3 regions of the Ruegeria sp. BHSC029 genome follow, and region 1 is predicted to be linked to each of the others. Evidence: riboswitches for the same ligand, from Rfam matches in the RefSeq annotation. Region 1 holds a riboswitch; each other region holds the start of a gene.
The links. A riboswitch is a leader RNA that binds a small molecule or an ion and turns the genes downstream of it on or off. The one in region 1 is predicted to bind cobalamin.

Region 1 (5,207 bases):
ATCACGCCGCGATCCGGGCACCACGCGCCGCAGTCGGGCAGAGTCTTGGCCCCCATCACCGGCCCGGCATAGAGCCCCGCCGCCAGCGCCATCTGCGCCAGCGCCGCCTGCGCGGCCACCTCGCCGCCGGTGTCGCACAGATGCGCCAGCCGCCGCAGGGTCGAGACCGGCAGGGTGGAATAGTCGTCCAGCCGCGTATCCTCGCGCCCGTCGGCGGGCAGCACCGCCAGCGCGATGCCCTTGGCCTGCGCCAGCGCCAGCACCTGCTGCAACCCGTAGGACCAATAGGGCATTCCGCCGATCAGCCGGATCAGGATGCCCTTGGCACCCTCCAGCGTCTGCTCGACATAGGTATCGACCGACAATGGGTGCTTCAGCGCCGTCAGGTTGGCCAGCCGCAACGAGGGCATCCGCCCCTCGGGCCCGCCGCCGCGATGCCAGCCGGCCGCGAAAGCACCCAGGTCGCTGTCCGAAAAGGACAGCACCACCAGATCCGCCGGGCTCTGGCCCAGATCGGTCGGGGTCTCGGTTTCTTCGAGCCCGTGGCTTTCGCGGAAGACGACGTGCATCGGTGCTTACTCGGCGGCCTCGGTGACGCCCGTCAGGATGCCGCGGATCGCGGCCTCGTCGATGTCGTCATGCTCGGCGATGACCACAAGGCGCGAGCGGCGCTCTTCCTCGGGTTTCCACGGGCGGTCATACTGGTGCCGCACCCGCGCGCCGACCGCCTGGACCAGCAGGCGCATCGGCTTGCCCTGAACGGCGGCATAGCCCTTGACCCGCAGGATGTTCAGCTCGTTCGCCAGACGCTCGATATTGGCGACCAGCTGCGCCGGGTCGGTCTGTTCTGGCAGCTCGACCACAATGCTTTCGAAATCGTCATGTTCGTGGTCGTCATGGCCATCGTGATGCGAGGGGCGGGCGTCCATGTCGTCTTCGGCTGCGGCCTCCAGCCCCAGCACCACGCGCACGTCCACCGCACCCTCGGCCACTTCGACCACGGGCAGGGGGCGGGGCGCCTCGGCGGCGATGATCTCGCGCGCCTTGGCCACGCCTTCGGGGCCGGCCAGGTCAGGCTTGGTCAGCAGGATGATGTCGGCGCACGAGATCTGATCCTCGAACACCTCGGACAGGGGCGTTTCGTGGTCGATCGAGTCATCGGCCATGCGCTGGGCATCCACCGCCGCGACATTCGGGGCGAAGCGGCCTGCGGCCACGGCCTCGGCATCGGCCAGAGCGATCACGCCGTCCACGGTGATCTTGGAACGGATGTCGGGCCAGTCGAACGCCTTGAGCAGCGGTTTCGGCAGGGCCAGACCGCTGGTTTCGATCAGGATGTGATCGGGGCGCGGGTCGAGCGCCATCAGCGCCTCGATCGTGGGGATGAAGTCATCGGCCACGGTGCAGCAGATGCAGCCATTGGCCAGTTCCATGATGTTTTCCGCCGGGCAGTCGGGGATCGCGCAGCTTTTCAGGATTTCGCCATCGACGCCCACGTCGCCGAATTCGTTGACCACCACGGCCAGCCGCTTGCCCTGCGGGTTTTGCATCAGATGGCGGATCAGCGTGGTCTTGCCCGAGCCGAGAAAGCCGGTGATGACGGTGACGGGAAGTTTTTCGAGGGTGCTCATGCTCAGGCTCCAATCGGGGGAATGCGGGCGGCGCAGTTCTTGCGGAAATGTTCAGGGCGGTCGCGCCATTTCACAAGGCCATCATCGGCGGCCAGATATTTGGTGGCGCCTTCGACGATGATCTCGACATGGTCGGATTCGTTCAGGTTCTCATAGACGAAGGTCCAGCGCGACGGCCCGCCGCGCAGAACGATCGAGCAGCCCTGATCGCAGTTCGACAGGCATTCGACCGGCTTCAGGGTGATGCCCTCGGGTAGGTCGGCGGCGGCCAGCGCCTTGTGCAGCAGCGTGCCGGGGCGCTGGGCGTCATCCTCGATGGGCAACCCGCGTCGGCAGGTGGTGCAGACCAGCAGTTCAACTGGTGTGGTCTCGGTCACGTCTCTCATCCCCCCTCACTCGGTTGTCGGGGGACGGGGTATGCGCGGGCCACGTTGCGGACATGGGCCCGACACCGGAACACCCCGTCCGGTTTGTCTTCGGGCGTTGGCAGGTCTCCCGGCTTGCGGATGTCAGAGCGGCGCTCTGTCGGATGTCCCGCCTTCCCGGCCTGCGGCCAGTGGCATTTGGGCACCCTCTCCGGTCACGGTCGCGGGGGCGGCTGCGTTTGACGGAAAACCGCTGACGCATTCCCTTTTCATCTGCTTGCACAGACACCAACGCAAGCGACATGCGGCACGGGCAGGGGGGTTGTCAAGCGCGCGGGGCCAAGTGCCTCGCGTCGGATCGAAAAAGCGACTTGCCGGGATCAATCCGCGGCATCTCCGGCCAGCCGGTCGCGCAGCCAGGCCAGGAACAACTGGGCAGGGATGGACGGAGGCGCCGCGCTGACGCTGCGGATCAGATAATGCGACTGGGCAAAGGGAATCGCCGGCCCCGCAACCCGGATCGGCGCGCCCTGGGCGATGGCGTTGCGCGCGAACCGCTCCAGAACGGTGGCATAGCCAGCGCCGGCCATCACCAGTTGCAGCGCCGTGACGGTCGTATCCGCCGAATTACGCGCGGGGCGGTCGGGCAGGTCGGTGCCCGTGGCCTCGAAGTACCGCGCCCAGTTGTCCTCATACCCCAGAATGTGAATCAACGGGCCGTTTTGCAGGTCTGGCGCCGGGTCCTGCGCCCGGCAGACGGGCACCAGCCGTTCCGAGCACAGCTGTTCGGCCGCAACTCCGGGCCAGTCGCCATAGCCCAGCCGGATTTCCACGTCCACATCCGCAGGCGCGGCCGAGTCGTTCCAGATATGTGACACCAGCCGCACCGGGATCTCGGGGTGCTGGGCGCTGAACGCGGGCAGCTCGGCCGCGATCCAGTAGGTCATCGTCGATATCGCCGCCCGGATGGTCAGCGCCTGCCGCGAGGCGGGGCCGAACAAGCTGTTGGTGGACAGCGCAATATCCGACAGCGCCCGGCGCACGGTCAGCGCATAGGACTGGCCCAGCTCGGTCAGCGACAGGTGTCGGGCGTTGCGGGCAAAAAGCGGCTGCCCGAGGTCCGCCTCGAGCGAGCGGATATGCAGCGACACTGCCGTCTGGGTCAGGCCCAGTTCCTGCGCGGCGGTGGTGAAATTCAGATGGCGGGCGGCGGCTTCGAAGCTGCGCAGCCAGGCCGGATTGGGCAGGCGGTCCATTCAGCACCAAAATATTTTGCATTTAGATTGACTTATTATTCGTTTCTTTTGTCGATGGGCAACGGAAATACTCGTGTCAACGAAATTGCGCCTGCGGGAGGGCAGAACATGAAGGTCGGTTTCATCGGTTTGGGCAATGTGGGGGGCAAGCTGTCGGGGTCGCTGCTGCGCAACGGTATCGACCTGACGGTACACGACCTGAACCCCGATCTTGTGGCGGAGTTCGCCGCCAAGGGAGCAAAAGCCGGTGAAAGCCCGGCCCAGATGATGCGCGATTGCGATGCGGTCATCACCTGCCTGCCGTCGCCGGCTGCCTCGGACGCGGTGATGCAGCAGATGCTGCCCGAGGTCACCCGCGGCAAGATCTGGATGGAGATGTCCACCACCGACGAGGCCGAGGTCAAACGCCTGGGGGCCATGGTGATCGAACGCGGCGGGGCGGCGGTGGACTGCCCGGTTTCGGGCGGGTGCCACCGGGCGGCCACGGGCAATATCTCGATCTTCGCGGGCTGCGACCGGGCCACGTTCGAGCGTATCCTGCCGTTCCTTACGACCATGGGCCGGCGCATTCTGCATACCGGCGATCTGGGCACGGCCTCGGTTCTGAAGGTGCTGACCAACTATCTGGCCACTGCCAACCTGATCACCTGCGCCGAGGCGCTGGTGACCGCCAAGGCCGCCGGGATGGACCTGAACACCACCTACGAGGCGATCAAGATTTCGTCCGGCACGTCCTTCGTGCATGAGACCGAAAGCCAGGTGATCCTGAACGGCTCGCGCGATATTTCCTTCACCATGGACCTGGTGAAAAAGGATATCGGCCTGTTCCAGGAGGTCGCCGACCGCGCCGGCGTGCCGTTGGAGATGAACCCGTTGATGATTAAGATCTTCGACGACGCCATCGCCCGCTATGGCGCGCGCGAGCTGTCGCCCAACGTCATTCGACGGCTCGAGGATGCAACCGGGCTGAGCATTACCGCGCCCGGTTTTCCGGCCGAGATGCAGGACGATGAACCGGAAGAGCCGGGGTATGAGGTGATTCCTCAAGGCCGAAGCACGGTTTGAGCCGACGGTCAGCGCAAGGCACGCCCTTTCCGGGGGGGGCTCGCATGTACCGACCGCGTCGCTGGTGACCCAGCGCGGACTAAATCCTTGCTCGGAAATTACTGGTTAGCTCGGCTGCGCTAACCATCTCCGCGCGTATTTTGGCGTTTCGTATCAACAAACTGGTCCAGGCGACAATCACAGGACCAGAGAACAGTGATGCAATGCGAGGCTGGAAAGTTGGAGGCGAGTACCGGAATCGAACCGGTGTACACGGATTTGCAATCCGCTGCGTCACCACTCCGCCAACTCGCCTTTTCAAGCAATTTCAATTACTTGACGTGGTGCAGACGCGGTTCTAGCAGCTTTCCCGAACAACGTCCAGAGGGTTGCTGAAAATTCCGCCGACCACGGCGTTGGATGGTCGGTCAGCGCAGTGGCAACTTTTGTCGCGGCCTGCAATTTTTGCCGGGCTGGCCGTTGCCGGGCGGGATCGGATGTGGCAAAAGCCGAGCAACCATGGGAAATATACGAGCGGTCACATGACGGATTTCGCAGCCCGACGCCACACGATGGTAGACACTCAGATCAGGCCCTCTGATGTCACCAAATTCCCGATCATCGATTCAATGCTGAAGGTCCAGCGTGAGAACTTCGTGCCGGATGCCAGTCGCGAAGTGGCCTATGCTGGCGACCTGATCGACCTGGGAAACGGGCGCTGCCTGCTGGAGCCGAGGACTCTGGCGAAGATGCTGGATGCATTGAATATTTCGAATGACGAGGTGGTTCTGGATATCGCCCCGGCGTTCGGATACTCGACCGCCGTCGCCGCGAACATGGCGCAGCTTGTGGTGGGCGTCGAGGATGACGAGGCCAACGCAGCCGACGCGCAGTCCCGCCTGATGGAGGCG
Region 2 (5,207 bases), on a different contig from region 1:
AGCTGTCGCGCCATCACTGTAGGCAATACAATTCCACGGAGCCCGATCCTCTCCAACCCCAACGGTGACTTGTGTTCCAGCCTCGCTGAACGCGGATGAGAGCACGACCACTTGCGAATTGTTGGTTGTTTTGGCCACGTCTCGCAGACACGCCTGTTGGGCGGGTGTCAGTTCGGCAGGTGCGCTAGACGTGCTGGTGTCGTCGCAGGCCGCTAGCAGTGCGAAACACGTCGCGCCTGAAATCATCGTGACTTTGTTAATCATTTTCTTCTCCTCACAGATTTGTTGATACTTTTGGAATAGGTGGTCTTATTTTGCGCGCTCACGTCTAAGCGGTCCCCGATTTTGCGGCCAATGACATGGCTGGCAGACAGATATTCTGCCGATCCCCGGGACCGTGAACAAAGCGTGCTGATGTTATGACATTATGGGTAAAAACCGGTGCGAACTTTCGCGGAAGGGTTCGTAAATTTAATCCCGGCACTGCGTCCTCCCAACGCTGATCTTCGTAAAATGCCTTCCGACCGCCAGCACTCACTCCAGCAGTCGGAAGGGCCCGACGAAACGGGCGACAGCGACAACAACGGAGGTAAAGCTAAAGTTGTGTCGAGTTCGTATGTTTGAATCAATCACAGGATAAATCAATGATTTTTCCGCGCGTAAATTTTGTACGCTTTCCAACGATAGGCTTCTGCATTCAAAGGGAAAAGGCGAGGCCGCTCACGGAGGCTTGGCAGTCGGCCCGCTTGCGCCGCCGTGTTTCGGGACCTTCCGAGCTATCTTAATCCAGTTGGTCAAAACGACGTGATTCTCGGCCCGGTCTGTCGCTCAGGTGGTGCCGAAGGGTCGCCTGGATACCTCCATTACGCACCCGCCCAGAACGTCGTTGACAGTGCAACCCGACTCATGGATGAGATTTGCGCTGATGGTTCCCGATCGTTTCGGCGGTCGGGTAAAAGGGAATACGGTGCGGCGCCGTTCTGACGCCAATTCCGTGACTGCCCCCGCAACTGTAGGCGGTGTGCGACCCCCGGATGCCACTGGGCCGATAGGTCTGGGAAGGCGGGGCAAGCCATACATCGCGAGTCAGGAGACCTGCCATCATCAAACGCAACTCAACCCGGGCGGGGTGTCCCGGAAGGAGGCCAAGATGGCATTTTCGGCTTGCGCCGCTGACATGACTGGTTCCCTTTCCGTCCCGCGATTTCGCGGAGGGCGAAGTGAGCCGACAATCAACACATCACATCACGGTTTGCCTATCTTGCCGACCCAAGGGCGCAGCCGTACGCCCCGGGCCTGACCTGATCGGACGATTGCGCGCCGCGCTGGCCGAAGACGACGGTTTGGCAGGTTTTGACGTTTCCGGTGCGGCCTGCATGGCCGGGTGCACCCGACCCTGTACCGTCGCCTATCACGCGCCGGGCAAGGCATCTTACCTGTTTGGCGGCCTGACGTCTGAAGAGACCGGGGCATTGGTGGAATTCGCCCGGCTGTACCAGCAGTTGCGCGATGGATGGTGCAGCTCGGTCGACCGCCCGGCCGGGCTTCGCCACGCGACGCTGGCCCGCATTCCAGCCGCGATGGCTGCGTCTTCGGAAAATGCGGATTGCGCCTCATGAGCGCGCCTTTGCTGTCGGTGGATACCGTCACCTGGGCGCCGCGAAAACGAGCGCCGTTGGTGCTGCACGAGACCAGTTTTGCGCTGATGCGCGGGCAGGTCATGGGGGTTGTGGGGCCGAACGGTGCCGGCAAGACAACCCTTCTGCGGATGATCTACGGCTATCACCGTCCGTCCTCGGGCGACATTCTGGTGGACGGCGTGTCCGTCAAAAGAATGGCCCCCCGGGCGCTGGCGCGTCAGGTTGCCGCCGTGCTGCAGGAGCAGCCCTCGGATTTCGCGCTGACCGTGCGCGACATCGTGGCGTTGGGACGTGTGCCGCACCGGTTAGGCCTGTCCACGCCCGGCAGTCGTGACCACCAGATCATCGAGTCCGCGCTTCACCGAATGGATCTGCACGGGTTTGCCGACCGTGGGCTGGCCACTCTGTCCGGCGGCGAGCGTCAGCGTGTGATGGTCGCCCGCGCCCTTGCCCAAGAGCCCCGGATTCTTGTGCTGGACGAGCCTACCAACCACCTGGACATCCGCAACCAGCTAGAGGTGTTGCGGCTGATCCGGGACCTCGACCTGACGATCGTCACCTCGCTGCACGATCTGAACCTGGCCGCCGATGTCTGCGACCGTGTTCTGATTCTGAAGAACGGTCGACCCTGCGGCTTTGGCCCAACCCAGACAGTGCTGAGTGACAGGCTGGTCTCTGACACGTTCGATGTCACCGCCCGGCAAGAGCAACTCAGCCTCAGTCACAAACCTCACCTGACCTATCAACTCCCCAATCCCCAACCAGAAGGAAGCTTGGAATGAAACCGACCACCCTAGTCCTGGGCTTGGCTTTGGCCGCCAATACCGCGATCGCGGAAACCACCGTGCAAAGTTGCAATCGAACCGTCACCTTTGACGAACCGCCCAAGGCGGCGATCTCGAACGACGTGAACCTGACGGAAATGATGCTGGTGCTGGGCCTGGCCGACCGAATGGTGGGATATACCGGCATTTCCGGCTGGAAGACGTTGGACGAGGACATGCGCGCCGGAGTGCAGCAGCTGCCCGAGCTGTCGGCCAAGTATCCCAGCAAAGAGGTGCTGGTCGGCGCAGATGCCGATTTCTATTTCGCGGGCTGGAACTACGGGATGAAAGTGGGTGGCGAGGTGACGCCAGAGACGCTCGAACCTTTCGGGATCAAAGTCTACGAACTGACTGAAAGCTGCATCCATATCGGCGACAAGCCCAAAGCCAGCATGAGCGACATGTACAACGATCTTCTGAACCTCGGTCGTATCTTCGGTGTCGAAGACAGGGCGCAAAAGCTGGTCCAGGGATATAAGGCCGAACTTGCTGAGATCACATTCAGCCTGAATCCTTCGGACGAGCCGCTGCGTGTCTTTGTCTATGACAGCGGCGAGGATACGCCGTTCACTGCCGGCCGCTATGCCATGCCGACCGCTCTGATCGAGGCCGCAGGCGGCGTCAACATCATGGATGATTTCGAGAAAAGCTGGGCGACCGTCACCTGGGAGGAAGTCGTCGATCGCAACCCCGAAGTCATTGTGATCGTCAATTATGGCGACGTCGCCGCCGAGCAGAAGCGGGACTTCATGGTCAATAATCCTGCATTTGCAGATCTGGACGCGGTCAAGAACGATCGTTTCGTGGTCCTGGAATATGTCGAGGCCACACCCGGACCGCGCAACATAAAGGCGGTTCGGAAGCTCGCCCATGGCTTTTGGGGCCCGGCTGCCTCGGTCGGCAACTAAATGCGCGTAGTGCAGGCGCGCCGGGTACTTCCGCTCTGGGCAGCGATGCTGGTGGGGCTGGTCGTGTTGGTCGTGTCCTTGTCCTTTGCGATCTCGGTGGGGGCCATTTCGGTGCCCACCAAGACCGTCTGGGGAGTGTTGCTGCACGAAGCCGGCCTATCCTCGGACGAGCCGACATGGTCAAAGGGCCGCGCCGCGATTATCTGGGAAATCCGTTTTCCGCGCGCCTTGCTTGCCGTCATGGTCGGGGCCGGACTGGCGATAGTCGGGGCCACCCTCCAGGCGGTCACAAGAAACCCGCTGGCCGATCCGCACCTGCTGGGCATTTCGGCCGGCGGCGCGTTTGGAGCCATTCTTGCCTTGTTGCATACCGGCTTGTTTCTGGGGCTTCTGACCGTGCCGGTCATGGCGTTTCTGGGTGCCCTGGCGGCCACGCTGACGGTCCTGAGCGTTGCCCGCTGGGCCGGCGCCACAAGCGCGGACCGCCTGGTCCTGACCGGTGTGGCGGTGTCTTTCGTCATCATGGCTGGCGCCAACATTCTGATTTTCCTCGGCGATCCCAAGGCGGCCCATACGGTCGTGTTCTGGATGTTGGGCGGGTTGGGGTTGGCTCAATGGTCATACCTGATCTACCCGCTGGCGATCCTGCTGCCATGCGGCACCTGGTTGTGGCTTCAGGCCGCTAGGCTGAACGCGATGACCATCGGGGATGAGACTGCAAGCTCGTTGGGTATTGCGGTGGCGCGGTTTCGGCTTGGTGTCTTTGCAGCTGGCGCGCTGATCACCGGAGTCATGGTGGCCTTCTCGGGCATGATCGGCTTCGTCGGTCTGATGGTTCCGCATATCGTGCGGTTCCTTGTTGGCGGAGACTATCGACGCGTCGTCCCTCTGTCAGCAATTCTTGGGGCTTTGTTCCTGCTCTGGGCGGATGTAGTCGCCAGAACTGCAATGGCCCCGGAGGACATCCCAGTTGGCGTCGTCACGGGTCTTTTGGGAGGGATCTTCTTTATTCTGTTGTTGAAACGCTGAGTGTTGAGGCCCGTTGGCGGATCATCAGCCAAACGGTGCTTGAAGCTGGCGGAGCACCGGCGAAGGCGCGCGGCAAAGGAGTAGAACTTGCAAGCAAGCCCTTCACTATCTTAGCCGTATTAATGGGTAATGGCGGTGCTGGGAGACCAATGCGAACCAGTCTCTACTAAAATGGCGGCACGCGAGAACACCCGGCGAACTCCGGGCGATTTTCTAACTTTCTGAATTTTCTAGGCTTTGATCGAGCGAAGCGACTTCGAACTGAACGTCACTCTACTCAGGAGTGCCGCGAACCTGGCGCGAAACGTCGCCTACTCGTTTTCAGCAGCCCCTGCCTCGGACGTGCCGAGAAGGCCGTCCAAGACCTTGAACATCTGAAGAAGGGTTTCGCGGGTTTCGTGAAGTCCCGCCCCGATCTTCAACTCACCTCGCCCGGCCAACGAGAGCATAGCTGCCAACACCTCGTTCGAATTCCGCATGAGCTCGACCAGGTGCTCTCCAGCCGGACCGTGGGAGCCGGCAAGCCAGTTCTTGGCCGTTCGCTCCGAGACACCCGTCCAGCGCATCACGATCTTGATCGCCCGATGAGATCCGCCGAGCTCCCGCTTCAGCGCAGCCGCAATGGCCATTTGGTATTTTAATCGATCGACCTTCCCTTCGTCGTCATCTGGAAAAGTCTTGCCCATCTTAGGAAACATTTTTCCGAACCTCCGCGTCTATGCTTCGGCCCCATGGAATCACAGGCATTTCCCGTGACTTGCCGAAGGCGAAAAATGAAAGGCTCGGTTCTTGAGCTGGAGGGACGG
Region 3 (5,207 bases), on a different contig from region 1:
ACGGTGGGATCTTCGGCTGCGTCGGGGGTGATCTTCACCACCGAGACCCAATGCGTGATTTCGGCCAGATCGCGCAACACCGCCAGCGGGTCGGCGCCCTCGGCATATTGCGCGCCCAGTTCGGTCAGGGCCCCGGCCGCATCGCCGCGCAGGATCATGTCCATCAGGTCCAGCACGCGGCCCCGGTCGGCCAGTCCCAGCATCGCGCGCACCTGGTCGGCGGTGGTTTCGCCGGCACCATGGCTGATTGCCTGATCCAGCAGCGAGGTCGCATCCCGGGCTGAGCCTTCGGCGGCGCGGGTGATCAGTGCCAGCGCGTCATCCGAGATTTCCGCGCCCTCGGCGGTGGCGATCTTGCGCAGCAGGCCGATCATCACTTCGGGCTCGATCCGGCGCAGGTCGAACCGTTGGCAGCGCGACAGCACGGTGACCGGAACCTTGCGGATCTCGGTCGTGGCGAAGATGAATTTCACATGCTCGGGCGGTTCCTCCAGCGTTTTCAACAGCGCGTTGAAGGCGCTGGTCGACAGCATGTGGACTTCGTCGATGATGTAGATCTTGTACCGCGCGCTGGCGGCGCGATAGCGCACGCTGTCGATGATCTCTCGGATGTCGTTCACGCCGGTGCGGCTGGCGGCGTCCATTTCCAGCACGTCCACATGGCGACCTTCCATGATGGCCACGCAATGCTCGCACTGGCCGCAGGGTTCGGTCGTTGGGCCGCCATTGCCGTCGGGTCCGATGCAGTTCATGCCCTTGGCGATGATCCGGGCCGTGGTCGTCTTGCCGGTGCCGCGGATGCCGGTCATGATGAAGGCCTGCGCGATCCGGTCCGCCTCGAACGCGTTTTTCAGCGTGCGCACCATGGCATCCTGACCGACCAGGTCGGCAAAGGTTTCCGGGCGGTATTTTCGGGCGAGAACCTGATAGGCGGGGCTGGACTGTGTGGTCATGTCTGCTCTGACGGATTCGTACTGACGATGCAGGGTAGAGTTCCAGGTGCCCCGCGTCCACAGCACCGGTGCAGGTTTTTCGCTTTGGCGAGCGCGCGGTGTGAGGCATACTGCGCGGATCAATTTCAATCAGCCAGTTTCGGGGGGAACGTCTGATGACAAATCTTGTGGTTCATGCATTGCAGGTGGGCGGCGGTACGCTGGCCCTTACCTCGGTTCCCGGCGGTGGCGGCGACTATGAGGGAGATCTGGACCTGATTTCAGCCTGGGCGCCGGGGCTGGTGATTTCGATGACAACCCTTGCCGAACTGGTTTCTGTGGGTGCGGGCGAATTGGGCTGTGACATTCATCGGCGCGCCTGTCGGTGGGCGCATCTTCCGGTCGCCGACTTCTCGGCGCCGTCGACCGAGATATCCGGCCGATGGCCCGAAGTCAGCGCCGCCGCCCGCCATGCGCTGTCGGGCGGCGGGCGGGTACTGGTCCACTGCCGGGGCGGTTGTGGGCGGTCTGGCATGGTTGTTCTGCGCTTGATGATCGAGAGCGGCGAGCAGCCGGAACAGGCCCTGAAACGCCTGCGGGCCGTACGCCCCTGCGCGGTTGAGACTGATGCTCAGATGGACTGGGCCGTCGCCCCAGCGCGCGAGGCACTGGCGACCTGACATTCAGGCGGTTGCGCGGAACTCGCGCTCGGCCCTGACCACGGGCATGATCGCCGTGGCCTGCAGCATCGCACAGGGTCGATCACTGATGACCTGCGCAGGCAGGGCGTCGCTCTGGTCGTCAAACAGCATGTCGGCGTAGGTATCAAGGCAGTCGGACGGGGTGTCGGCGGCCGCTCCGCAATACACGCGGATCCGTTCGGGACGTGCATCGAACCGCGCCGTGCAGCCATGTTCGCAATGGGCCAGTTCGCTACTGCCTTCCACTTGGAAGTCGGGGGATGTAGCCGCCTGCGCCGTCGCCATTGCCTGCGCGATGGCCCGTGCCATGCGCGCCAATGCCGGGCAGGTCTTTCCGGTGCGCTGGCAGATGGTTGCCGCGAATTCATGGGTATCGGTCTTCCAAATCATGTTGCGCCCTCCGCGCGCTGGGCGAGGTGGATTTGGACAGACGCCGGTTTCAAGGCCAGACCCTGCCCGGACACCCCGTCCGAGTTTCGGTTTCACGTTTGATGGCAGGTCTCCTGACTTGCGGGTCTTTGCTTTGCCGACCTTCCCAACCTTGCGGTCAGTGGTATTTAGGCATCGCTCTCCGCCTACAGTTGCGGGGGCAGTCGCGGCCTTGGTCCGCTCCGGAGTTCCGGGTTGGACCGCACCGTGTTCCCTTTTCATCCCGGACCGAAACGGCACGGGAACCATCCCCTCATCGCTAGCGGTGTATCCGGGATCGAGTCAAGACGGTTTCAGCCCGGTTGCCGGAGTGAGTCCCAAGGGAGCAGATCAGGCAGTCTGCGCAGCACATTCGAATCCCTGCGGGCACGGGCCAATTGCCAGCCGCCTTGCATCACGATGAACAGGGTGTCCGCAGCATTTTCAGGGTCGGAAACTCCGAACCGCGCGGCGTGGTTTCGAACTTCGATGATCCAGCTTTCATACAGACGGTCTGCATGTTCCCGAAACGCGCGGTTGTCGGGGCTTTCGAACAGGGTGGCGGCGATCGGGCAGGTCTCCCATTGGGCCGAGGTGTCGAACAGCTTCGCGATCTTGTGGCACAGGGTGGTGACCCCGTCGCGAAAATCCGCGGCGTCGTCGAATGCCGCAGCGATCATGCTCAACATCCCGTCCGAGGCCCAACTGGCCGCCGCCAGGGCCAGATCCGGCTTGCCCTTTGGAAAATGGTGATAAAGCGAACCCTTGGGGGCTTGCGCTTCGGCCAGCAATTCCGCCAGACCGACACCGTTATAGCCCGAGCGCTGGAACAGTCGGGCGGCAGTCACGATCAGGCGATCTTTGGTGTTTGGTGGACGTTGGGTCATGCAGGCCAAATATTGACAGGCCTAGACCAATTGGTCCAGACACAAAGTATTAGACCGATCGGTCCAGAGTGTTTGGAGGCAAAGATGTTGGATTCGCAGCACGCGGTTGACGTGGAAGACTTTAAGTTTCCGTCGGGCCAGACCCAGCTGGCGGCGCGGCTTTACACTCCGGCGGTCGAGCCGCAAACCGTTGTTGTGCTGAACGGCGCAACAGGAGTGCCACGTGACTACTATCAGCACTTTGCTCGCTGGCTGGCCGCCGAGCGCGGTATGGCTTGCCTGACATATGATTACCGGGATTTCGAGCATTCGCTGACCGGGCGGCTGAAAGACTCGAAGGCCACGATGGCGGACTGGGCGCTGATCGACATGCCCGCAGCGCGTGCCGAGATGCGCCGTCGATACCCGCAGGCAAAACTGTGGGTGATCGGGCATTCGGTCGGTGGAATGCTGGGTCCGCTGCAACCGGAAATCGAACAGATCGACCGGATGATCTGTGTGTGCGCAGGTTTGGTGACGGTGGCCGATCACCCGTGGCCCTACAAGGGCTTGGCGACTCTGTTCTGGTATGGCCACGTGCCACCTCTGGTGCGTCTTCTGGGGTACCTGCCGGGGAAACTTCTGGGATTCGGAGCCGATTTGCCGGCGGGCGTCTATTGGCAATGGCGCAAGTGGTGTACATCGCCCACCAGCTATCTGCCCGAATTGGGAGACACGCTTCCCCAAGCGGATTGGAGTCGGGCGAACGCCACGGCGGATATCATTGCGTTCGAGGATGACCAGACTGTGCCACCGCCCGCCGTCTGGCGGCTGGCTGAACTCTATGGTCCGACCGCCCGTCGGCATTTGTTGGAGCCGAGGGATTTCGGACTGTCCGAAATCGGTCATATCGGCGCCTTCGCCCGGCGCAGCAGTGCCGTTTGGCCGCGATTGATCGCCTGACCCGCCCGCAAGCGCGGTTTTCAGGAACAACGACGAAATACAGAGGTTGGATTGACCGGGCCGAATACGTGGCGCGGCGTCAAGTGAGAGGTTGGACATCGACCCAAGCGGGGCTCGTTGTGGCTGCTTCCTTCCGGACCTGACCAGGTTGGCGAGGCGCTTGCCCGCGCCAACCTCTCGACCGACGATATAGGCATCACGCACCCGCTTGGCAACCCGTCACAAAGACAGGCGTACACTAAGAAACCCGCGCGCGTCTTGCCCGTCGGTGGTGGCTGCAAAGTGGTCGAGCTCGTGCAGGTAGTTTGCAGCGCGTGGCCCGGTCTTCAGAATCACGGACCGGCCCGCCTGCGGAACAAAGGAAAAGCTTTGGGCGGTGTTTTCCACCGGATCCGGACCCAATCGTCCCGCCAGGTAGTCGCGCAAGATTCCCTGGAGGCTCAGCGGCGGCACCGGGATCAGCCGGGCCGGGTCTGGGACGGGAAAGTTGCCGCCGCCATTGGCTCGGTAGCTGTTTGATGCAACGACGAATTGTTCATCCGGATCGACGGGGCGGCCCTGAAAGGCAAGATCGCGCAGGCGGGAATGGGACGTGTCGATCAACTGGCCGCCTAAATCATATCGCGCGGGCTGGGTCAGATCGAACCTGTAGGTCACCCCATGCAGCACGTCGAAATTGTGCCCGGTGCCCTCGGGGTCGATCAGAACCTGCTCGTCGCTGTTGCCAAGTTGAGAAAACTGGGCAGCCGACATCTCCAGCCACTCGGCGATCTGGCGGCCATCCAGCAGCATGGCGGCCAGTTGGTTTGGAAACACATGCAAGTCCGAGACATGCCTTACGGTGACATCGCCAGCCGGGACTTCGGTGTAATGCCGTGGTCCGGCCCGGCCTCCGAATTTCGAAGGTGCGGCTGCGGACAGAACAGGGAGGGTTTCAAAGGTCGTTCCGGCCAGAACCGGTCGCAGGGCTGCCGCCTGTGCTGCGGCGACCAAGTTCAGCCCCTGATCCACCCCGCAAAAGGTGAAATAGCTGTGCAGGGTACGATTGATCCGGCCCACCGGCTGGGCAGCGGCTTTGCGGGTCGCCTTATGGGCGGCGGCAAAAAGTTCGACCATCTCAGGGTCTTCAGGAACGACCCGAGCGCCGGTTTCAGCCCCGCCCGGGCAGATCGCGCGCAGATGCGCGCTGTGACCAGCAATTCTCACTTCTCCCGTGGCGTTCACGGCAAGCGTCAGGTCGATCACCCCCAAATGCGACCCCGCTGATCCGGGCATGACCAAGGGTCTGGCCAGCTGCGGGTTACCATCGCTTGGGTCGGGCAGTGTCAGGTGCGTGT

Region 2: linked by a shared signal. The riboswitch ahead of AC2FML_RS16315 (DUF1636 family protein) and the one ahead of AC2FML_RS05620 (DUF1636 family protein) in region 1 are both predicted to bind cobalamin.
Region 3: linked by a shared signal. The riboswitch ahead of AC2FML_RS12810 (hypothetical protein) and the one ahead of AC2FML_RS05620 (DUF1636 family protein) in region 1 are both predicted to bind cobalamin.

Annotation. Positions count from the first base shown of each region.
Region 1 covers NZ_JBXWRU010000002.1:385,167-390,373, reverse strand. The annotation lists gene cobN (cobaltochelatase subunit CobN) at 1-569, opposite strand, end outside; gene cobW (cobalamin biosynthesis protein CobW) at 576-1,631, opposite strand; gene AC2FML_RS05620 (DUF1636 family protein) at 1,634-2,017, opposite strand; cobalamin riboswitch at 2,100-2,304, opposite strand; gene AC2FML_RS05615 (LysR family transcriptional regulator) at 2,377-3,252, opposite strand; gene AC2FML_RS05610 (NAD(P)-dependent oxidoreductase) at 3,361-4,317, shown strand; tRNA gene AC2FML_RS05605 (tRNA-Cys) at 4,538-4,611, opposite strand; gene AC2FML_RS05600 (protein-L-isoaspartate O-methyltransferase family protein) at 4,839-5,207, shown strand, end outside.
Region 2 covers NZ_JBXWRU010000006.1:266,391-271,597, reverse strand. The annotation lists gene AC2FML_RS16320 (hypothetical protein) at 1-264, opposite strand, end outside; cobalamin riboswitch at 910-1,117, shown strand; gene AC2FML_RS16315 (DUF1636 family protein) at 1,221-1,619, shown strand; gene AC2FML_RS16310 (ABC transporter ATP-binding protein) at 1,616-2,422, shown strand; gene AC2FML_RS16305 (ABC transporter substrate-binding protein) at 2,419-3,372, shown strand; gene AC2FML_RS16300 (FecCD family ABC transporter permease) at 3,373-4,401, shown strand; gene AC2FML_RS16295 (XRE family transcriptional regulator) at 4,713-5,099, opposite strand.
Region 3 covers NZ_JBXWRU010000004.1:551,743-556,949, forward strand. The annotation lists gene AC2FML_RS12800 (DNA polymerase III subunit gamma/tau) at 1-953, opposite strand, end outside; gene AC2FML_RS12805 (protein-tyrosine phosphatase family protein) at 1,109-1,612, shown strand; gene AC2FML_RS12810 (hypothetical protein) at 1,616-2,023, opposite strand; cobalamin riboswitch at 2,110-2,327, opposite strand; gene AC2FML_RS12815 (TetR/AcrR family transcriptional regulator) at 2,356-2,889, opposite strand; gene AC2FML_RS12820 (alpha/beta hydrolase family protein) at 3,013-3,870, shown strand; RNA gene ffs (signal recognition particle sRNA small type) at 3,952-4,050, opposite strand; gene AC2FML_RS12830 (5'-nucleotidase C-terminal domain-containing protein) at 4,090-5,207, opposite strand, start outside.